2 regions of the Pseudoflavonifractor sp. genome follow, and region 2 is predicted to be linked to the other one. Evidence: riboswitches for the same ligand, from Rfam matches in the RefSeq annotation. Region 2 holds a riboswitch; the other holds the start of a gene.
What was found. A riboswitch is a leader RNA that binds a small molecule or an ion and turns the genes downstream of it on or off. The one in region 2 is predicted to bind lysine.
Positions count from the first base shown of each region.

Region 1: another riboswitch for lysine. It lies ahead of ACOX7T_RS14400 (Na+/H+ antiporter NhaC family protein); the one in region 2 lies ahead of asd (aspartate-semialdehyde dehydrogenase).

Region 1 is NZ_JBMNPX010000029.1:6,237-17,511, forward strand. Features, by position in the region: gene ACOX7T_RS14355 (hypothetical protein) at 1-625, shown strand, start outside; gene ACOX7T_RS14360 (LytTR family DNA-binding domain-containing protein) at 728-1,162, shown strand; gene ACOX7T_RS14365 (DUF3021 family protein) at 1,178-2,029, shown strand; gene ACOX7T_RS14370 (hypothetical protein) at 2,026-2,517, shown strand; gene ACOX7T_RS14375 (hypothetical protein) at 2,543-2,932, shown strand; gene asnS (asparagine--tRNA ligase) at 3,062-4,456, shown strand; gene ACOX7T_RS14385 (amino acid ABC transporter ATP-binding protein) at 4,750-5,529, opposite strand; gene ACOX7T_RS14390 (amino acid ABC transporter permease) at 5,545-6,312, opposite strand; gene ACOX7T_RS14395 (transporter substrate-binding domain-containing protein) at 6,421-7,287, opposite strand; lysine riboswitch at 7,475-7,644, shown strand; gene ACOX7T_RS14400 (Na+/H+ antiporter NhaC family protein) at 7,770-9,497, shown strand; gene ACOX7T_RS14405 (hypothetical protein) at 9,563-9,697, opposite strand; gene ACOX7T_RS14410 (ABC-2 transporter permease) at 9,773-10,414, opposite strand; gene ACOX7T_RS14415 (ABC transporter ATP-binding protein) at 10,411-11,274, opposite strand.
Region 2 is NZ_JBMNPX010000001.1:143,836-155,110, forward strand. Features, by position in the region: gene ACOX7T_RS00750 (TIGR04086 family membrane protein) at 1-23, opposite strand, end outside; gene yajC (preprotein translocase subunit YajC) at 168-473, opposite strand; gene tgt (tRNA guanosine(34) transglycosylase Tgt) at 566-1,705, opposite strand; gene ACOX7T_RS00765 (LytR/AlgR family response regulator transcription factor) at 1,845-2,564, opposite strand; gene ACOX7T_RS00770 (hypothetical protein) at 2,571-3,092, opposite strand; gene ACOX7T_RS00775 (GHKL domain-containing protein) at 3,085-4,092, opposite strand; gene ACOX7T_RS00780 (hypothetical protein) at 4,113-4,442, opposite strand; gene ACOX7T_RS00785 (hypothetical protein) at 4,688-5,731, shown strand; gene queA (tRNA preQ1(34) S-adenosylmethionine ribosyltransferase-isomerase QueA) at 5,791-6,816, opposite strand; gene ACOX7T_RS00795 (SpoIID/LytB domain-containing protein) at 6,871-8,529, opposite strand; lysine riboswitch at 8,620-8,797, shown strand; gene asd (aspartate-semialdehyde dehydrogenase) at 8,996-10,087, shown strand; gene dapA (4-hydroxy-tetrahydrodipicolinate synthase) at 10,124-11,011, shown strand; gene dapB (4-hydroxy-tetrahydrodipicolinate reductase) at 11,038-11,275, shown strand, end outside.

The DNA of each region.
Region 1 (11,275 bases), on a different contig from region 2:
CGACCTGGATGGGGGCAGCGGCATCTACCGCCTGGGTGCGGATGATGGCCCCGTCACCATAGACGGACACCCGGCCACGCCGGATGATCTGGCAGACGGCATGAAAATTACCATCACTTTCAGCGGGATGCTTCAGTATAGCTGCCCCGCAGGCATTTGCGATGTCTACGCCCTGGATGGGGACGGAAGCAGCGTGGACGACCGCTGCGGCCTCTACCTCCAGGTGCTCAACGACCTGTGGGCGGCAGAGCCCGGTCTGAACGAGGGCGCCAAGCAGCTGGCTGTGGACCTGTCCGGCCTGACCGACCTGACCCCGGGTGAGAAAGCGGGCCTGGCCTGGCGCTTTGGCGAGGACTGCCGCCTGTCGCCCCCTATGGAGGTACCTCTGGAGGTGCTCTGGCAGGAGGGCTATCTCACCCCTATGACAGAGGGCGGTGAGGAGGACCCCAACCTCTGCGCCTGGGAGGACGGCTGTCTCTTCTCCATCACGGGGGACGCGGAGACCGGCTTTGAGGCACGGAAGTGGCGCTCGGGCACAGAGAGCTATGCCTTTTCCGACTGTACCGCCCAGATGGCGGAGGACGGTTCCTGGACCTACACGGTGGGGGAAGAGGGCGCTCCCTGAGCCATCCGCAACCGAATATTCCGGCAGAGAGACCGTCTGTCCCGATGGCATGGACAGACGGTCTCTTTTTGGTTATAGTTAGGGTGGAAAGGGGGAGGACCCATGAAGGTAACGATACGTATAGAGCCGGGCTGCGGCGCACCCTCGGTGACCATCACGGCCCCCGCCCTCACCGACGAGATTAAAGCCCTGGCCGCCCGGCTGGAGAGCGGGGACCGGCTCATCGGCTGGCGGGACGGCTCCGCCTTCCCCATCCCGCCGGAGGCCCTGCTCCGGTGCTACGGTGAGGACAAGGGGGTCAGGGCCCAGACAGCCAACGGGGTGTTTGACCTGAAGGAGCGGCTCTACGAGCTGGAGGCCCGGCTGGACCGGCACACCTTTGTGCGCATCTCTCAGTCGGAGATTGTCAACCTGAACAAGGTCACCGCCCTGGACCTGACCCTGACGGGCACCATCAAGATGACCCTGGCGGGGGACACGGTGTGCTACGTGTCCCGCCGGTACGTAAAAAAGATAAAGGAAGCCCTTGGACTGTGAAAGGAGGGAATCACTATGACGGACAGACAGAAACAGTGGATGATCCGCATTCTCCTGGGCGGACTGGTGGGCATTGCCGTCCTTATCCCCCTGGGCGGCATCTTCAACGACCTGGTGAGCGGCGGCCTTCTCTCCAGCCGCACCCACTTCCGGCTGGTGAGCTATGACCTGGCGTATCTGACCGGCTCCGCCCCCCTGGCCTTTGCCATTCAGCTGGGGCTCTACTTCCTGATGGGGGCGGTGGTGGGAGTGTCCACCCTGCCCTTTGCCGACGACGGCGCCACCCTGGTGCTCCGCTCCCTGGCCCACTTCGCCGCCACTGCCGCCGCACTCACGCTGCTGGTGGTACTGTGCGGATGGAACTGGGGAGAGTTCTGGCCCGTTGTCCTCTATCTGGGGCTGCTGGCGGCGGTCTACCTGCTCATCTGGCTGGGCCGCTGGGTGGGGTGGTATGTGGAGATAGCCGCCATCCGGCAGAAGCTGGGGCTCTCCCCCGGCCCCTCTCCCCTGAAATGGCGTGAAAGCCTGCCCTATCTCCCCTTCGCCGCCCTCATGTGCCTGGTGATTCCCATGGCGGTGCGGCTCACCCTGGACTCCCCCACGCCCATCTTCACCGCCATCTACGCCATGCTCATATTGCCGGTAGGCGGCTTCTTCTCCGGGTTGTTTCTGGGCCGGCGGCAGGGCTTCTGCCCCCTGTACCCCGTGATGTGCGCCCTGCTGACCCTCTGCTTCGTCCTGCTGGCCAGGCTGGTCTCCAACGTGGCTGACGGGGTGATGATCCCCATCGCCCTGTGCTCCGTGCTGCTGGGCAACGCCATCGGCGCGCTGCTGCGCATGCTGAAAGGGAGGCGGCAGGCAAAATGAAACGGGAACACAGGCTCTACAACATCATCCTCCCCATCTGGATGGTCTTTCTCTTTCCTCAGCTCTGGGCCGTCATCATCCCCGGCAATCTCATCATCGACTGTCTGGTGCTCTTCCTCACCCTGCTGGCCCTGAAGCACCAGGGTAAGGGCGGCGTGATGAGAAAGCTGTGGTGGAGGTTCTGGCTGCTGGGCTTCGCCGCCGACGCGGTGGGCGTGGCGTGGATGTTCCTGGGCTTCCTGCTCTACCTCCCCTTCGGCTCTGTCTGGGATGACACAGTAGGGCATATCATGCACAACCCCTTCGCCCACCCCGCTGCCTTCCTCTGGACCTTGGTTGGCGTGGCTCTGGCGGGCGTGTGCATCTACTTCTTTGATAAAAAAGCCATGGGCAGGTGCGACCTGCTCACCCCCAGAGAAAAGCACATCATCGCCCTGACCATGGCCGTGGTCACCGCCCCCTGGCTCTTCTTCATCCCCATGTACTGAACAGCTTTAGAAATGAGGTGTTGTTATGGTACGCATCAACGGAAAAGGAAACGCTGTCCTGCTCGCCCTCACCCTGATTACCTTCGCCGCCTACGCTGTGGTGCTGGTTACGGCCTTCTGGGACCTCCCGCTGGACATCCCCACATGGCACCAGCTTCTGCTACTGTACGCCCACTTCATCCCTATGTTCTTCCTGGAGCTGCTCCTGTGCCGGACGGCCAAGCTAAAGTGGCGTATTCTCCTGCCCGCCGTCCTGCTGGTCCTCCCCGGACTGTGGTTTGTGGCCTCCGCCGAGTGGTACGCCATGGCGTGGTTCCTGGCGGGCTGGTGGTGCGTGGCCCCGGCGCTGGGATGCCTGGCCGCCTGGGCGGTCTGGGCCATTTCACGGCGTATAACCCGCCCCAATCCAATCTGAGTGCAGGCCGTCCCGGACTTTCCCGTCTGGGGCGGCTTTTTTCTCCGCCAATCTGCCCGGAGTGGTTGCAAATTCGGTGGAAAAAGGCTATACTTAATGGCAACTGCAAAGAATCGAGGAGGATTCGCTTTGGAACGCACGACCATTTCTCAGATTTTCGCCGACCAGGAGCAGTTCGGCGGGCAGACGGTCACCGTCTGCGGCTGGGCCCGCACCATCCGGGACATGAAGACCTTCGGCTTCATCGAGCTCAACGACGGCTCCTGCTTCCGTAACCTTCAGATCGTCATGGACGCCAACGTGCTGGGCAATTACAAAGAGATTGCCGGCCAGAACGTGGGCGCCGCCCTTATCGTCACCGGCACCGTGGTTCTCACCCCCGAGGCCAAGCAGCCCCTTGAGGTGAAGGCCGACACCATCGCTGTGGAGGGCCCCTCCACCCCCGACTACCCCCTGCAGAAGAAGCGCCACAGCGTGGAGTACCTGCGCACCATCGCCCACCTGCGGCCCCGCACCAACCTGTTCTCCGCCGCCTTCCGGGTTCGGAGCGTGGCGGCTCACGCCATCCACACCTTCTTCCAGGACCGGGGCTTTGTGTACGTCCACACCCCCATCATCACCGCCAGCGACTGTGAGGGCGCGGGCGAGATGTTCCGGGTCACCACCCTGGACATGGAGAATCTGCCCAAGAAGGACGACGGCACCGTGGATTACAGCCAGGACTTCTTCGGCAAGAGCGCCAACCTGACCGTGTCCGGCCAGCTCAACGCCGAGAACTTCGCCATGGCCTTCGGCAATGTGTACACCTTCGGCCCCACCTTCCGGGCTGAGAAGTCCAACACCACCCGCCACGCCGCCGAGTTCTGGATGATCGAGCCCGAGATGGCCTTCTGCGATCTGGCCGGCGACATGGACGTGGCCGAGGCCATGATCAAGCACATCATCAATACCGTGATGGAAAAGTGCCCCGACGAGATGAACTTCTTCAACTCCTTCGTGGACAAGGGCCTGAAGGAGCGGCTGGAGCACGTGGCCTCCTCCGACTTCGGCCGGGTGACCTACACCGAGGCGGTGGAGCTGCTCAAGCAGAACAACGACAAGTTCGACTACAAGGTGGAGTGGGGCTGCGACCTGCAGACCGAGCACGAGCGCTACCTCACCGAGCAGATCTTCAAGAAGCCCGTCTTTGTCACCGACTATCCCCGTGAGATCAAGGCCTTCTACATGCGCCTCAATGACGACGGCAAGACCGTGGCCGCTGCCGACTGCCTGGTGCCCGGCATCGGCGAGATCATCGGCGGCTCCCAGCGTGAGGAGCGGCTGGACGTGCTGGAGGCCCGCATCAAGGAGCTGGGCATGAACCCCGAGGACTACTGGTGGTATCTGGACCTGCGGCGCTACGGCGGCTGCAAGCACGCCGGCTTCGGCCTGGGCTTCGAGCGGATGGTCATGTACCTCACCGGTATCGGCAACATCCGTGACGTCCTGCCTCACCCCCGCACTGTGGGCAACGCGGATTTCTAATCAAACAAACATGGCCCCGGTGTTCTCCCCCCCTGCGGGGGGCGGGATGTCGGGGCCCCATCTTTGATGGGGCGGCGCTCTGCGCCGTACAAGCGTTTTGGGCCATCGGCCCAAAACCTTGATGCCGGGCGGATTCACTCCGCCCGAGCAGATACAGTGAAACGGGGTCCCCGCACGGCCCCCGGCCGGGTGGGGCCTGCCCCATCCCAGAACCGTTGGCAACGCAGATTTCTAATCAAAGTCATAAAAAAGCGGCGCTCTCCCCATGGGAGAGCGCCGCTTTTTTAATCTTCTCAGTGATAACGGGCCAAAAACTGCTTGGTCCGCTCCTCCTGCGGATTCTCGATGACCTGACGGGCAGGCCCCTGCTCCACGATGAGGCCCCGATCCATAAACATCACCTGATCCGCCACATCCCGGGCAAATGCCATCTCGTGGGTGACGATGATCATGGTGGTGTGCTGGTCGGCCAGACCACGGATGACCTTGAGCACCTCGCCGGTCAGCTCCGGGTCCAGAGCGGAGGTGGGCTCGTCAAAGCAGAGGATGTCCGGCTTGAGAGCCAGGGCACGGGCGATGGCCACACGCTGCTGCTGGCCGCCCGAGAGCTGGCTGGGATAGTGTCCGGCCCGGTTGGCCAGGCCCATCCGCTCCAGCAGCTCCCGGCCCTCCTCCTCAATCTGGGCGAAAATCTGCTTCTTGTTCTGCTTGAAGTCGGGCCGTTCCTTGGCCAGCAGCTGGCTGGCCAGGGTCACGTTCTGGAGGGCCGTATACTGGGGGAACAGGTTGAAGGACTGAAACACCAGCCCGAAGTGGAGCCGCTTGCGGCGGATGTCCTGCTCCTTACGGCTGTTCTGCCCTTCCGCGTCAAAGAGGGTCTCGCCGCCCACCACGATGCGCCCCTTGTCCGGGGTCTCCAGAAAGTTCAGGCACCGCAGCAGAGTGGTCTTGCCGCTGCCCGAGGAACCGATGATGGCCAGGGCCTGGCCCTTCTCCAGCTCAAAGCTGATGTCCTCCAGCACCCGGGTGGGGCCAAAGTGTTTTTCAATATTATGTACTTCCAGAATTGCCATTTTGGTCCCCTCCTCTCACTGGAAATAGGCCAGCTTCTTCTCCAGCCGGCCCAGCAGCAGCGTCACCACGCCGCTGAACACAAGGTAATACACAGCCACAAAGAACAGCGGCCACAGCAGGCCGGAGATGCCCTGATTGCCCTTCATGAAGGACTCCGCCACCCAGATGACCTCTTTCAGGGAGATGGCACGGGCCAGGGAGGTGTCCTTCACCAGGGTGATGATCTCGTTGGACATGGGGGGCACGATGCGCTTGATCATCTGGAGCAGGGTGACCCGGAAGAAAATCTGGGTTCTGGTCATGCCCAGCACCTGGCCCGCCTCCTGCTGGCCCACCGGCACGCTCTGGATGCCGCCACGGTAGATTTCGGAGAAATAGCAGGCGTAGTTGATGATAAAGGCCACGGCCACCGCGGCGAAGCGGGAGCTCTCACCTCCGCCCCAGGTGAACAGGTCCAGCATGCCGGGGACATAGAAGAGGGCGATGATCTGGAGAATCAGCGGGGTTCCCCGGATGGCCCACACCACCAGACGGCAGATAAGGCTGATGGGCCGGAAGGCAGAGAGCAGCTTTGCCACACGGCCGGGCTTCTTGCCCTTCCGGGCCAGTGCCCAGTGGACGGGCCGCCGCAGAGGCGCCCAGCGGCTCATGGAGCCGAAGGAGATGATAAGTCCCAGGGGCACAGCGCCGATGATGGTGACAAAGAAGAGCTGAAGGGTCACCAGGAAGCCCTCGTTCAGGGCTTTTACCACAACGGGGAATTCAGGGGTGGTCCAGAACATGGTATCGTCCTCTCTGTATGGAGATGGGTTGTACTGGGGAAAAGCCGGGCAAAGGCAGAGAGCGGAGCGCGCCCTCTGCCTTTGCCATTATAAATAAGGTTCACTCATTCAGTCAAGGATAACAGCATCCTCAAGGCCGTAGGTGGTGGCGGTCTCCAGGGCGGTACCGTCGGCCTCGGCGGCGGCCCAGAACTCATTGAACGCGTCCACCAGGTCGGAGCCCTTGCGGAAGCCCACGCCGTACTCCTCGGCGGCCAGACCCTGGGCCTCGTTCAGGTTCACGCTGTAGGCCAGGTCGGCGTAGCTGGTGCCCTCGCCGATCATGGCAGCGGCCATGAGCACGTCGATGACGGCGGCGTCAGAGGTGCCGGCAGACACCTCCATCAGGGTGTTGGCCTGGGACTGGACGGGCACGGTGGAGGCACCCAGGGCCTCAGCCGCATCCTCACCGGCGGAGCCGGACTCCACGGCCACGCTCAGGCCCTCCAGAGAGGTCAGGTTCTCAAAGTCAGCGGCCTTGTCGGCGGGATAGACCAGCACCTGATAGTTGGTGCAGTAGGGGTTGGAGGTGGCCATGGAGGAGGTGACCTCGTCAGTGAGGGTCATGCCGTTCCAGACCACGTCGATGGCCTTGGACTCCAGCTCCTCCACCTTATAATCCCAGGTGATCTCGCTGAACTCCACCTCTACGCCCAGGCTCTCGGCAAAGGCCTTGGCCATGTCGGCATCAAAGCCAATCCACTCGTCGCTGCCCTCGGCCTTGTAGTCCATGGGCTCAAAGTAGGTGATGCCCACCACCAGAGTGCCCTTGTTCTTTACATACTGTGTATCGCTCTCCACCGCAGCCTGAGAGCCGGAGGGAGCAGGGGAACCGGACGGTGTACCGGTATCGCCGCCGGTGGAATTGGAGCAGGCGGTCAGAGTGGTTGCGGTCGCCAGCGCCAGAGCAAGGGCCAGCCATTTTTTCAGCTTCATGATATATCCTCCTTCTGTCAGGCGCCGGTGTTTCGCCTTCTTGCTTTAGTATACTACCATGATAAATCGATGATGTAAAGACGTATTTTAAAAATCGGCATATCGCACAAAGCCTTCCGGCGGAAAAAGGCGGATTCAGCCTTGACATTCTCTGGAACCCATGATAGGATACTTACGCTTCTTTAATAAAGAGGATAGAGGCGCGGTACGCATGCGTACCCCGGGACAAGGCCAGGCAGCCGTCCCGTGGGGAGAGGGCGCACCGCCGAAGGTTGCTTCGCCTGCCTGGGCGCGGCTTCCTGGGCCGTACGGGAATACCGTGCGGACTGTCACAGCATGTGGAGCGCTATCCTGAGGTCCCCCGCTTTCACCGTTGGGGGACCCCTGGTTTTGCCATGGGCGCTTCTGTAAGCGTTCATGGCTTTTTTGTTTGGCGCCACATGGGGCGTGTGTGCCCCGGAAACTATTTGGGAGGGAAAAACATGAGAACAAGAAGAACCTGGCTCGCCCGGGCGGCTCTGCTGCTGATGCTGCTCTTTGCCCTGACGACCACCGCCTTCGCCGCCGGTGACCCCACCGACGAGACCGGCACCAAGATGATTGAGTGTACTGACTGCGGCACCATGGGCGTCGTCCTCAGCGATGCGGGCGAGGCCGTCACCTGCGAGACCTGCGGCGGCACAGGCTATGTCCAGTCACCCAGCAACTACTTCAACACCATTCTGTCCCTGCTGCCCCCCGTCATCGCCATCGCGCTGGCCCTGATTACCAAGGAGGTCTACTCCTCCCTGTTCATCGGTATTGTGGTGGGCGGATTGCTCTACTCCAACTTCTCCTTTGAGGGTACCCTGAACCACGTGTTCAGCGACGGCATCGTGTCCGTCCTGTCCGACAGCTACAATGTGGGCATCCTCATCTTCCTGGTGATTCTGGGCGCCATGGTGGCCCTGATGAACAAGGCCGGCGCCTCCGCCGCCTTCGGCCGCTGGGCCCAGAAGAACATCAAAACCCGCGCGGGCGCCCAGCTGGCCTCCATTGTCCTGGGCTGTCTCATCTTCATCGACGACTACTTCAACTGCCTCACCGTGGGCTCGGTCATGCGGCCCATCACGGACAAGCACCAGGTCTCCCGGGCCAAGCTGGCCTACATCATCGACTCCACCGCCGCCCCCATCTGCATCATCGCCCCCATCTCCTCCTGGGCCGCCGCCGTGGCCAGCTTTGCCGAGGAGGGACAGGGCCTGAACCTGTTCATCCGCGCCATTCCCTACAACTTCTACGCCCTGTTCACCATTGTGATGATGCTGGGTCTGGTGTTTATAAAGGTAGACTTCGGCCCCATGGCCAAGTTTGAGAAGAACGCCATCGAGAAGGGCGACCTGTTCTCCGGCTCCAACCCCTACGCCATGCTGGACGAGGACATCGACGAGACCAAGGGCAGGGTCATTGACCTGGTGCTGCCCATTCTGGTGCTGGTGGCGTGCTGCGTCATCGGCATGATCTACTCCGGCGGCTTCTTCTCCGGCGCCAACTTTGTGGAGGCCTTCTCCAACTCTGACGCCTCCGTGGGCCTGATGCTGGGTTCCGCCTTCGGCCTGCTCTTCACCTTGGTCTACTATGCCGCCCGCCGGGCCATGTCCTTCAAGGACATGATGGCCAGTATCCCCGAGGGCTTCAAGGCCATGGTTCCCGCCATTCTCATCCTCACCTTCGCCTGGAGCCTGAAGGGCATGACCGACTCCCTGGGCGCCAAGTACTTTGTCCGTGACTTTGTCCGCAGCGCCGAGCACCTGCAGATGTTCCTGCCTGTCATCGTGTTCGTCATCGGCTGTCTGCTGGCCTTTGCCACCGGCACCAGCTGGGGCACCTTCGGCATTCTGATCCCCATTGTGCAGAACGTGTTCTCCATGGACGATCCCCTGGCCATCATTTGTATCTCCGCCTGCATGGCCGGCGCCGTCTGCGGCGACCACTGCTCCCCCATCTCCGACACCACCATCATGGCCTCCGCCGGCGCCCAGTGCGACCATGTCAACCATGTGTCAACGCAGCTGCCCTACGCCATCTCCTGCGCGGCCATAGCCGGCATCTCCTACCTGCTGGCCGGCCTGCTGGCCGCCAACGGCATTCCGGGTATCATCGCCCTGCCTGTGGGCATTGTGCTGATGCTGTGCTTCCTGTTCTTCATGAAGAAGCGCCAGACCGCCTAATCCATTCTGCAAAAAAAGACCGCCTCATCACGGATGAGGCGGTCTTTTTTTGCAGGACTGGGGGCTCACTTCTTCTCCTCGTTCTCCCGCTCCTGTTTCTCCTGGATGGCCCGGATGGCGTAATCCACGGCGGCGAGAGAACGGGGGGTGCAATACTGCTGGATTTTCAGCAGCTCCTGAATGGCTTCATGTGCGGTCATGGTCCCCACGCTCCTTCCCTTTTTCTTCCTTCAGTTTACCACAGAGCAAGGGCGGCGCGCAAGGGGCAAAGGGGCTTACAGCTCCTTCTTCTCAAAAATCCCACGGGCGATGAAGTAGGAGATGATATAGCCTCCGATGGCCAGCAGAACCAGCAGACCGGGCAGCGCCAGGAAGAACCACTCGGGGATTACAATGTTCTCCAGCGACTCGGCCAGCTGGCCTATCAGCATGATGCTGCCGAATACCGCCACGAAAATCAGGATGCTGATCAGGCGGCTCTTCTCAGAGCCGAACTTGATGAACACAGGGAGAATCACGGCGTCAATGAGGATGGGCAGCAGCGTGCAGATCAGCAGCCCGATGAGCATCTCATCCAGAGCGCCCAGCTCCGGCTTCAGCGTGAGTACGGCCACCACCAGCACAGCGGAGAAGGCCGCCGCCAGCAGCACAGAGAGCAGGGTAAAGACATACTTGCCCGCCACAACGCCGCGACGTCCGGCAGGAGTGGCGACGGCGTACTTGTTCCACCGGGCCAGGTCGTCATAGGCAAAGGTGGACATGGGCACCAGCATGCCGATGAGCACGGTCATTGTGTACATGATGGCCGTAGGCATGATTTCCATTACAGCCAGTACTGTATACATGATAAAAAACGCGATGTAATATCCCAGCTGCTTGCGCTGGACCAGAAAATCCTTATAAACCATTCCCATCATGACGCTACATCCCCCTTCGCGGTAAAGACCATGATCTCGTCCAGGGTCACCCGGTCCACAGTCAGTTCCGGGTAGAGCCGGACAAACTTCTCCCGGTCCCGTACCAGGGCCTCACAGCTGAACTGGCTCTCCCGCACGCCCACCAGGAAGGCCCGGTCCACCTTGTCCAGGTCGGCTCTGCCGCACACCAGGCGGCCGTACTCCTCCAGCAGCTCATCCTTGGCCCCCTGGAGGGCCACCCGGCCCTTGTGGAGGTAGACCACGTAGTCCGCCGCCTTCTCCAGATCGGTGGTGATGTGGCTGGAGATGAGGATGGCGTGGTTCTCGTCCTGGACAAAGTCCAGGAACTGGTCCAGAATCTCGTCCCGCACCACCGGGTCCAGGCCGCCGGTGGCCTCGTCCAGAATGAGCAGCCTGGGACGGGCCGACAGCGCCGCGGCGATGGACAGCTTCATCTTCATGCCCCGGGAGTAGTCCTTCACCGTCTTTTTCTCCGGCAGGTCGAACTTCTTCAGCAGGCTTTCAAAAAACCGCTGGTCCCAGTTCTTGTAAACCTTGCGGAGGATTTTCCCCACGTCGCCGGCACGCAGGGTGTCGTGGAAGGTGGACTCGTCCAGCACCACCCCGATCTCCTCCTTGGCCTCCCGCTCGCCGGTGATGTTGTCCCGGCCCAGGAGCACAATCTCCCCGCCGTCCCGGCGGATGAGGTTGAGGATACATTTGATGGTGGTGGATTTTCCGGCGCCGTTCTCGCCGATGAGGCCCACAACCGTGCCCATGGGCACGTCGAAGGTCACGTCGCGGAGCTTGAAGCTGCCGTAATCTTTGGTGAGATGGCGGATTTCAATGGCGTTTTCCATA
Region 2 (11,275 bases):
TGATCCTCTTCCATATGTTTCATTCCATTCCCCTCCCAGACATTGTGCTTGTCTGGTGGATCATATGCCGCGCTATCGCCCGGCATGTCTGCTTTTTCACTTTCATCCGTACCGGACATGAAAAACAGCCGGCCGCAGATGCGGTCGGCTGTTCTGACAGCTGGGAATTACTTCTTTTCCTTCTCGTCCTTGGCAGGAGCGGCATCCTCAGAGGTCTGAGTACCCTTGGTGGACACAGCCCACTTGGTGAACTCGATGCGCACCCGGTCGGCACCGGTCTCAATGACGATGGTGTCCTCCTTCACGGCGCAGATGGTGCCCACAATGCCGCCGATGGTGGTGATCAGGTCACCCACCGCCAGGCTGTTGCGCATCTCGGCCATGGCCTTTTTCTTCTTGTTCTCCGGCCGGATCAGCAGGAAGTAGAAGATGGCCAGCATTGCGACGATCATTACGATGGAAACGATATCCAAGGTCAATTCCTCCAAACACAGTATTTCTGCTCTTATGCCCTGTGGCAACTTTATACATTATAGCGGCATTCACTCCGCTTGGCAAGTCCTCTTTAAGAATTTCCGATGGGAGCGTCCAACTTTCCGCTGTATGTCCGACGGAATTCCTCAAAGGTACCCTCATCCAGTGCGGCACGAATGCGGACCATCAGCTCATTGTAGAAGTGGAGATTATGGAGCACCGCCAGACGCATGGCCAGCATCTCCCCTGCCGCAAACAGGTGGCGCAGGTAGGCACGTGAGAAGGACTGGCAGGCCGGACAGGTGCAGGTGGGGTCGATGGGGGTGGGGTCTGTCTTGTACTTCTCGTTCTTGATGTTCAGCGTGCCCTCCCAGGTGTACAGCTTCCCGTGGCGGGCGTTGCGGGCGGGCATGACGCAGTCGAAGAAGTCCACGCCCCGGGCAACCGCCTCAATGATGTTGGAGGGCGTGCCCACGCCCATCAGATACCGGGGCTTGTCCTTGGGCATGTGGGGCTCCACGGCGTCAATGATGTCGTACATGGTCTGGGTGGGCTCCCCTACCGCCAGACCGCCGATGGCGTAGCCGTCGCAGTCGATTTTGGCAGTCTCCTTCATGTGCCACACCCGCAGGTCGGGGTAAATGCCGCCCTGGTTGATGCCGAAGAGCATCTGGTGAGGGTTGACCGTGTCGGGCAGGCTGTTGAGCCGGTCGTGCTCCTCCTTGCACCGGGCCAGCCAGCGGAGGGTCCGCTCGCAGGAGGGCTTGACATACTCCCTGGTGGAGGGGTTGGCCACGCATTCATCAAAGGCCATGGCGATGTCGCTGCCCAGGTTGGACTGGATGCGCATGCTCTCCTCCGGGCCCATAAAGACCCGGCGTCCGTCGATGTGGGAGGCGAAGGTGACGCCCTCCTCGGTGATCTTCCGCAGGCCGGACAGGGAGAACACCTGGAACCCGCCGGAGTCGGTGAGAATGGGGCCGCTCCAGTCCATAAACTTGTGGAGGCCGCCCATCTCCTTTACAACGCCGTCACCGGGACGGAGATGGAGGTGATAAGTGTTGGACAGCTCAATCTGGCAGCCAACATCCTTCAGGTCGTGGGCCGACACCGCGCCCTTGATGGCGCCCTGGGTGCCGACGTTCATAAAAACAGGGGTCTGTACCGTTCCGTGGGCGCAGGTAAACACGCCACGCCGGGCTCTGCCCTCAGTCTTGACTACTTCAAACACGCAAAAACTCCTTTTACATTCAGTCTAGTCAAACAACCGCCCCGCGGTCTGTTCATCGGACATTATCATAGCAAAACCGTCTCCGCTTGGCAAGAGGCGCAGAGATAACACAGCATATTGGATGGGCTGCCGCCAAGCGCTAGGTTCCGCTTCGGCTTCCATCAGGGAAGCCCTCCTTCAGTGACTGGAGAAAACGCAGTCTGGCCTCCGCCCTCTGGCGTGTGCTGACCGGAATCCGCTCCCCGGTGCTGAGCGTGAAGCAGGTAGACGCAAAGGCGGTGACCCGGTCCATGTTCACCACAAAGCTCTTATGACACTGGAAAAAGCGGTCGTTCAGCTGGCCTTCCAGCTCGCTCAGCCTGGCATAGCTCTCACAGGTGCCGTGGTCGGTTACGCAGCGCACCTGCCGTCCCTGGCTCTCCAGATACCGGATTTCGGCAAAGGGCAGAAAGTAGACCGCGCTCTTGGTCTGGAGCGTCAGCCCCTCTGTGCGGCGGCGTACCAGCCGTTCCTTCGCCCGGGTTACGGCCTGAAGCAGCTCCACCCTGTCCACCGGCTTGAGCAGAAAGCTGATGTGCTCCGTCTCGTAGACCTTGGTGCAGTACTCCACATACCCCGTCACATATATAACCTGAATGCCTGCTGTCTCAGGCACCAGGCGCTTGACCAGCTCAATCCCGCTCTCCTCCCCCAGGCAGATATCCATCAGAAGGATGTCAGGCCGCCGGGGAGCACAAATCTCCTCCAGCTCCCGCGTTGAGGTACAGCAGGAAACACGCAGCTCCGGGTCCTCCCCGGGCAGCTCCGCCAGCCGTCCGCACTGCTCCCGCTGGTCGTCACAAATCAGCACATTCCACATGGTCTTTCACCTCCCGGCAGGGTGTTCCGGCGGCTTCCCGGATGCCGCCAGCAGGGCGTCCATGCGGTCCAGATGTGCACTGGCTGCCGCCGCGTCGCCCCGCTCCAGCAGACACGCAATGGTCTGCAGATGGTTGTTGATATCGTGCCGCATCCGGCGGACAGCCTGTTCCCGCTCCAGAAGGCCGGCGTAGTAGGCGTCCAGCAGTGCCAGCTGATGCTCCAGCTCAGCCTTGCGGCTGCGGCTCTGGTAGCCGTCCTCCAGGCGGCCAAGAAGCCGGAGCAGCAGTACGTCCGCCAGCATCTGAACCGGCAGCAGGAGAGAAAACAGCCAGCGGGCGCCGCTGCCCTCCTGCGGGAAGGACTGTATAACGGACAGAATGACCGCCAGCACAGCGCCCTGGCTGCCCGGGAGCAAAACGAGGGCGTACCGCCACCGGGGAAGCACGCTCTTTTTGCAGAAGCGGTAAAAGCAGGCGCTGGGGATGAAGAACAGGAGAAACACCGCCAGCGGACAGAGATTATCCATGGTTCTCCCCCTCTCCCTCCGGCGGAGCGTCCAGCCCCAGCCAGACAGTGACCTGAAAGCGGCCGTCTCGCTGCTGTGTCTCCACTTCTCCCCCATACCGCCGGGCAATGCCGGACAGAATCTCCAGCCCGAGGCCACGGCCTGCCCTGACACGGCTCCGCTTGGCGGCCTCGTCCAACGGTGGAGGAAGAGGATTTTCCTCCTCCACCACCAGATAGCCGCCCCGACAGCCGGCCCGGCAGCGGATAACCCGCTCGCCTTCAGGCAGGCGGAGGCAGGCCTCCACCGCGTTGTCCAGCAGATTTCCGAACAGACTGCACAGCGCCGGACCGTCCTGCGGCAACTCCGGCGGCAGGTCCAGGGCCAACTCCAGCCGGATATGCTCCGCTTCACATCGTCTGGCCTTGTCGGCCATCACGGCGTCTATGACCGGATGTGCGCAGTAGGTGCCCTGCACCGCCTTCAGCTGTTTGGACGCACGGTCCAACGCGCCGCCGGCACGGGGAAGGTCTCTCTCAATGAGGGACTGCCGCGCTGCCTCCAGCTGGCTTCGGAGCTGGTCACCCAACTGGCTGATCTGTCTGGCGTTGGCCTCCAGCTCACTCTTCCGGGTACGCCGCAGGTCCAGCTGACGCTCCAGCATCCGCTGACGCTCCTGGGCACGGTAATACTCCTTCGCCTGGGCAAACAGGCGGAGCAGCACCACGCCCGACACCAGAAGCACAACCACCAGCAGACAGAGCAGAGAGAGTGTCAGCGGCATCTCAGGGGTCAGCGTCCAGATGAAATAGTCCAGCATGATGATGGACACGCACCGCCCCAGAATGAACAGCAGAAACGGTGCGTCCCACCCCACCTCTCCGTGGCTGACCAGCCTGCTCCAGATGCTGCAAAACCCGAAGTTCAGCAGCAGGACGAATAGGGCGTAGAGCAGCTTGATGGCGGTGAGGAGCACCGGATGAAGGAGCAGCTCATTGAGAATATTCTCTCCAAGTAGCACAGTCAGCGATCTGCTGTATATCAGGTCCGCAAGCAGCAGCAGCGCCATCTGGGCAATTGGGCAATACCGAAGAGAATGGTCTTGCCCTTCCCCTCCATGCTGAAACAACAGGGGATGACAACCACAGCGGCCAGCGTCACCGCAATACGGGAGGAGCTGAGATAAGCGCCCGCCCACACCGTCTCCGCCGCTCCGTACACAAGCTGGATTCCCAGCAGGGCCAGTGTGTAGGTAACTCCATAGCAGACCGGCCGCCGCACATAGAATAGACGGAGAAACACCCAAATCTGTATCGCGGTCTGGGGAATGCCCAGCAGTGCGTTCAGGGCGTATGTCTGTATGGTGGTCATGGACGGTTCAGCCTCTCCGTGGGGTGCGGCATGCTAATTTTTACAGGAAGACCGACGTTTGTGCGCAACACCTTGAAACCGTCCTTCTCCAACACTACACTGACCATACCGGCGTTCCTCCGTCCTGTGATACATCGCTATTCATTATAGGTGGATTCTCCGCTGTTTTCAAGAATGGCCTGTATGCCGGACCCGGGAACGCCACACAGCCGGAAACCGGCATACAAGAAAGGATGAACCCGCACATGAAGCAAAGAAAGACCTTCCTGTCCCTCCTCCTGGCTCTGGCGCTCTGCCTGAGCCTGTCCGTCCCCGCCCTGGCAGGTGGCAGCCTCTACGACATCGAAATCCTCTACCGGGACGGGACCCTCGTGGGCTGCTATGTGGACGAGAGCGCCAGCGGCGACGGCTGGAGCTACGACAGCGCCACCCAGACCCTCACTCTGAACGGACTTGACTGCAAAAACGTCTATTTCTCCGTCTATTCCGGAAATTCCGACAACTGGACGCTGTGCCTGGCGGACGGCAGCGTCAACAAGGCCGAGCAGCTGGGCCTGTCCACATTGAGCAACGGAGAACACATCACCATCACGGGCACCGGCTCCCTCATCCTCCAGGGAAATAAACGGAGCGCCGTGGACTTCCATCTCAGCGGCAGCGACTCCTCCCTCACGTTCCAGTCTCCCCTCACCATCACCGGCGGCCCCAATGACGGCGACCGACTGCCTCTGACCGGTGTGAAGGACGGAGATTATCTCGTCTACCAGACTGCCGATGGTGAGAAGGCCCGTTACGCTGTCATTGCGCCTGACGGTGCATCCGTGCCCGAGACGCCTGAACAGCCCGCTGTCAACACCGCCTACGCCACCCCCCGCCCCATCCTGGTGAACGGCCAGGCCGTGGACTTTGACGCCTACATGCTCAAGGACGCCAACGGCAACGGCACCAACTATCTCAAGCTGCGGGACGTGGCCCACGTGCTCAACGGTACTGCCGCCCAGTTCAACGTGGGCTGGGACGGCGCCGCCGGAGCCATCACCATCACCACCAACGCGGCCTACACCACTCCCAACGGCTCCGAGATGTCCACCCCCTTCTCCGGCGACCAGAGCTACACGGAGAACCAGGCCTCCGTCCTGGTGAATGGCGTCAAGACTGACCTCCACGCCATCACCATCACCGACGCCTCCGGCGCGGGATACACCTACTTCAAGCTCCGGGACCTGGGCGAGGCTCTGGGCTTCGCTGTCGACTGGGACGGCACCTCCGTGGTCATCAACACCCCCTGAACGCCCCACAGCATAAAACGGCCCTGCCGCAGAACTTGCGGCAGGGCCGTTGTTGCGTTTTAACAGATAAACATGGCGTCGCCGAAGGAGAAGAACCGATACTTCTCCCGCACCGCCTCCGCATAGGCGTTCAGGATGTTCTCACGGCCGGCCAGGGCGGAGACCAGCATCACCAGGGTGGACTCGGGCAGGTGGAAGTTGGTGATGAGGCAATCCAACACCTTGAAGCGGTAGCCGGGGTAGATGTAGATGCTGGTCCAGCCGGCGCTCTCCTTCAGGGTGCCGTCCTCGGCGGCCCAGCTCTCAATGGTCCGGCAGGAGGTGGTGCCCACACAGATGACCCGGCCGCCGTTGGCCCTGGTCTCGTTGATGATGTCCGCCGTCTTCTGGGAGATCATGCAGTACTCGGCGTGCATCTCATGGTCTGTAATGTTCTCTTCCTTTACAGGCCGGAAGGTGCCCAGGCCAACATGGAGGGTCACATAGGCCAGGCGCACGCCCATGGCCTCAATCTGCGCCAGCAGCTCCTTGGTGAAGTGGAGGCCGGCGGTGGGGGCGGCGGCGGAGCCAACCTCTCGGGAGTACACGGTCTGGTACCGCTCCGGGTCGTTGAGCTCCTCCTTGATGTAGGGCGGCAGAGGCATCTTGCCCAGCTGCTCCAGAATTTCAAGGAAAATTCCCTCGTAGTGGAATTCAATCAGCCGGTTTCCGCCTTCCACCTCCTCCAGCACGTCGGCGGTCAGCAGGCCGTCGCCGAAGGAGAGCTTGGTTCCCGGCTTCACCTTCCGTCCGGGCCGCACCAGGCACTCCCAGACCTTGTTGCCCCGGTCGATAAGCAACAGTACCTCCACCGCGCCGCCCGTGGGCTCCCGGTGGCCCAGCAGACGAGCGGGCAGCACCCGGGAGTCGTTGAGCACCAGGCAGTCGCCGGGACGGAGGAAGTTGGGCAGCTCATAGAAGTGGTGGTGGGAGGTCTCCCCCGTCTCCTTGTTGAGCACCATCAGCCGGGAGCCGTCCCGCCGGTCCAGCGGCGTCTGGGCAATCAGCTCCTGGGGAAGGTCGTAGTAAAAATCAGATGTTTTCAGTTCCATGCTCTTGTTGTTCCCTGCTTTCAGATTGAAAATAACACGCCGGTTTCCTTATCGGATTTCCACGCCGGTGTAGTAGAACTTCAGAATGTCCACATAGGTCTTCCCTGCCTGGGCCATGGCGTAGGCACCCCACTGGCTCATGCCCACGTTGTGGCCGTAGCCGGTTCCGGTGAAGGTGAAACTGCCGCCTGTGGAGCCGGAGGAGGTCAGCACCTCTGTGCCGCTGCCGGTGATGACATAGGGCGTACCGCTGATGGCGGACACATTGCCGCTGCCGTCAATGGCGTAGGCCCCCGAGACAGAGGACAGTGTTCCGCCGTCCTCGTTGACGTAGTAGCTCCCGCCGCTTCCGCCAGTGACGGTGAACCGGGGCGACTTCACCCCCAGGAAGATCCGGCAGTTGTCGCAGCCGGTGATGGTCCAGCTACTGCCCTTTGTATCCGTAAAGGTCAATGCCCTTACATTTCCCGTGGCCGTGTATTCTGACACCCGCACGCTGGCCAGCGTACCGCAATTACGGCCGGAGGCCCGCAACTTGGCGGCCAGCTCATCGGCGGTAAAAGTGTAGCTCCAGTTGTAGCCGGAAATTTTGCTGGCCACCGTGGCCTCCCAGGGGTCCGTGACACCAACTAAGTAGGGCAGGTCGCCGCCCCAGACGTTCTTGGCGCTCTCCGTAGCGCCGCCGTCCGAGGAGAAATAATAGGTCTCCGCAATGGAGCCGTTGTACCATACGTACTGGCCCGACGTCTCCTGGGCTGCCCGGTATGTATTGTCGTTGACAGAGCCTGCGCCGGGATAGGCCTGGCAGTGGGTGGTGGCGCACAGGTCAAAACCGCTGGAGGTGTGGCGTCCTGTGCAGGAGGCGGCGTAGCTCCGGGCGGTGACCGCCTGGGCCTTCAGTGCCTCCACCGGCCAGGAGGGGCTCATCTCCTGGGAGATGACGCAGTTGATGTAGTCCTCACGATCCACCACATTGACCACCGTCAGGTTGCCGCCGTTGATGCGCTGGTAGCGGAACCCGCCGTAGTACTTCCGCTTGGCGTACCAGGTCAGGGTCTTGACCGAGTTGTCCAGTCCGGGCATCACGCCCAGAGACAGGGACGAGCCGCCGTCAAACTGAAAGAGAATGGTGCTTGTGCCCGTCTTGACCACAGACACGCCGTAGCTGCTGGTTCCGGTGACCGTGGCACCAGAGACGCCCAATGCGGTCAGGGCTGTGTTGGCCTCCTCTGAGGTAAGGTACGACCCCATCCGCACGGTATAGGTCCCGTTGGTCCAGGCGGGGAATCCGCCGGACACGGTCGCAGCGGCGGCGGAGGCCTCTTCAAAGGTGGTGTAGGTGCCGGGCAGTTGGATGTGGTAGCAGCCCACGGCGATGGAAGAGGTCTGGGTGTCCGTATAGCCGCTCAGGCCGGTGGAGAGCGGTCCGTACCACACGTTCTGGGTCTTGACAATGGAGATACCGGTCTCTGTGGTGTAGCCCAGCTGGACAAAGTTGAGGCTGTCATCATAGTAGCCCAGCCGATAGCCGCTGCCAGTACTGTTGAGCAGGTTGGCGCCTGGAACAGCGTCAGTGCCGTAGGTCAGCCCGATGCGGATGCTGGCGCTCATAGGGATGCTGGCCGCCTGGGCAGCTGAGGGAAGGGCGGGAAGGGTCAGCGCGGCTGCAAGAGCCAGCGTGGCAAATTTCATCAGCGTTTTTTTCATAGGAAACTCCAAATATCTGGGATAGCCGCCATTCCCTGTATTGACAGGGCAAAGCGGTTGTGATACTATTTTCAAAAATCAACTGAATCACTGCAAGATAGAGGTTGCGGTTTTCAAAAGTAGCGCGGTGAGGGCTCCGTTGGCCCGGTGACCCGCGTCAAAGGGAAAACCGCCGAAGGAAATGCGGGTACGGAACCGTCTTTCCTGGGCGCCGGGCACATCAGCCCTGCGACTGTCGCCGGTCCTCCGGCGGAGTGCTGTCTGCTTTTGTAGTGCCGGGGACGGTGACCGTCTCTGACATTATAGTACAAAATCAGCCGGTATGTAAACCCGCTGATTTCTTTTTTTATTCTGAGATATTTTCAAAGTGACAGCGACTCATTTTGTTTTCCCTACCGAATCTGGTCTTAAATCGGCCGGAGCCGGAATAGCATAAAGTTAAAAGAGAGCGATGGAGGTCCTGAACATGAAGCAGTACAAAGTAGGCGTCATCGGCGCCACCGGTATGGTGGGCCAGCGTTTTGTCACCCTGATGGAGCATCACCCCTGGTTCAATCTCACCGTTGTGGCGGCCAGCGGCCGCAGCGCCGGCAAGACCTATGAGGAGGCCATCGGCGACCGCTGGGCCATGGACACTCCCATGCCCGAGGAGGCCAAAAAGCTGGTCGTCATGAACGCCCAGGAGGACGTGGACAAAATCGCCGCCATGGTGGACTTTGTCTTCTGCGCGGTGGACATGAAGAAGGACGAGATTCTGGCCCTGGAGGAGAACTACGCCCGCCACGAGTGTCCCGTCGTGTCCAACAACTCCGCCAACCGCTGGACCCCCGACGTGCCCATGGTGGTGCCTGAGATCAACGCCGACCACATCCGGGTCATCGAGGCCCAGCGCCGCCGTCTGGGCACCACCCGCGGCTTTATCGCCGTCAAATCCAACTGCTCCATCCAGAGCTACGTCCCCGCCCTGCACCCCCTGAAGGAGGCCTTCGGCCTCAAGCGGGTGCTGGCCTGCACCTATCAGGCTATCTCCGGCGCGGGCAAGACCTTCAAGACCTGGCCCGAGATGGTGGATAACCTGATCCCCTACATCGGCGGCGAGGAGGAGAAGAGCGAGAAGGAGCCCCTGAAGGTGTGGGGCAAGCTGGAAAACGGCGTCATCGTCACCGCCGACTCCCCCGCCATCACCTCCCAGTGCCTGCGTGTGCCCGTGTCCAACGGCCACACCGCCGCCGTATTCGTGGACTTTGAGCACAAGCCCACCGAGGAGGAGATCAAGGCTCTGTGGGCGTCCTACAAGGGCCGCGCCCAGGAGCTGGACCTGCCCACCGCCCCCAAGCAGTTCATCCACTACTTTGAGGAGCCCGACCGTCCCCAGGCCAAGCTGGACCGGGAGCTGGAGGGCGGCATGGCCATCTCTGTGGGCCGTCTCCGTCCCGACACCCAGTACGACTACAAGTTCGTCTGCCTGTCCCACAACACCCTCCGGGGCGCTGCCGGCGGCGGCGTGCTGCTGGCCGAGCTGCTGTGCGCCGAGGGCTACATCGAGCCCCGCGCCTGATTTCTTACCCATCCCGACTTTGAGGAGGTCACATCTATGAGAGAGCCCGTCTTTACCGGCGCCTGCACCGCGCTGGTTACCCCTTTTGACGACAGCGGCGCCATCAACTACGACGCCTTTGCCGCCCAGATTGACGCCCAGATTGCCAGCGGCATCGACGCCCTGTGCGTCTGCGGCACCACCGGTGAGAGCTCCACCATGAGCATCCGGGAGCACATTGCCGCCGTGGAGTTCTGCGTCAAGCACGTCAACCACCGGGTCAAGGTCATCGCCGGCGCCGGCAGCAATGACACCACCGCCGCCGTGTACCTGTGCCAGCACGCCCAGGATTCCGGCGCCGACGCCCTGCTGCTGGTGACGCCCTACTACAACAAGTGCTCCCAGACCGGTCTTATCAAGCACTACGAGTATATCGCCGACCGGGTGGAGCTGCCCATCATCCTCTACAATGTGCCCTCCCGTACCGGCGTTTCCTTCGCCGCCGAGACCTACAAGATTCTCTCCGAGAACCCCCGGTTCAACGGCGTCAAGGAGGCCAGCGGCAACTTCTCCCTGCTGGCCCACACCCGCTTCCTCTGCGGGGATGACTTCTACATCTGGTCCGGCAACGACGATCAGGTGGTGCCCATGATGAGCCTGGGCGCCAAGGGCGTCATCTCGGTGGCCGCCAACATCGTCCCCAAGACCATGGTGGAGATGAGCCACCTGTGCCTGGACAACGACTTTGCCGCAGCCTCCAAGCTCCAGGTGGAGTACATGGACCTCATCGACGCCCTCTTCATTGAGGTCAACCCCATCCCCATCAAGGCCGCCATGGACCTGATGGGCATGAAGGCCGGCGGGCTCCGCCTGCCCCTGTGCGACATCTCCCCCGCCCACCTGGAGACCCTGCGGGCCTCCATGCAGCGGATGGGTCTGCTCTGATTTTATCCGGAAAGGGACGTTGAATTATGCTCCGAATTGGCATTTCCGGCTGCAACGGCCACATGGGCCGGGTGGTGGAGGACATCTGCCGCTCCGCGCCGGACATTGAAATCGCCGTGGGCTTTGATATCCTGGGCAACAGCGACCGGGACTTCAAGGTATGCACCTCCCCTGCCGAGTTTGAGGGCGAGGTGGACGCGGTCATCGACTTCTCCAGCCCTGCCGCCCTCCAGGGCCTGCTGGACTTCGGCACCACCCGCAAGG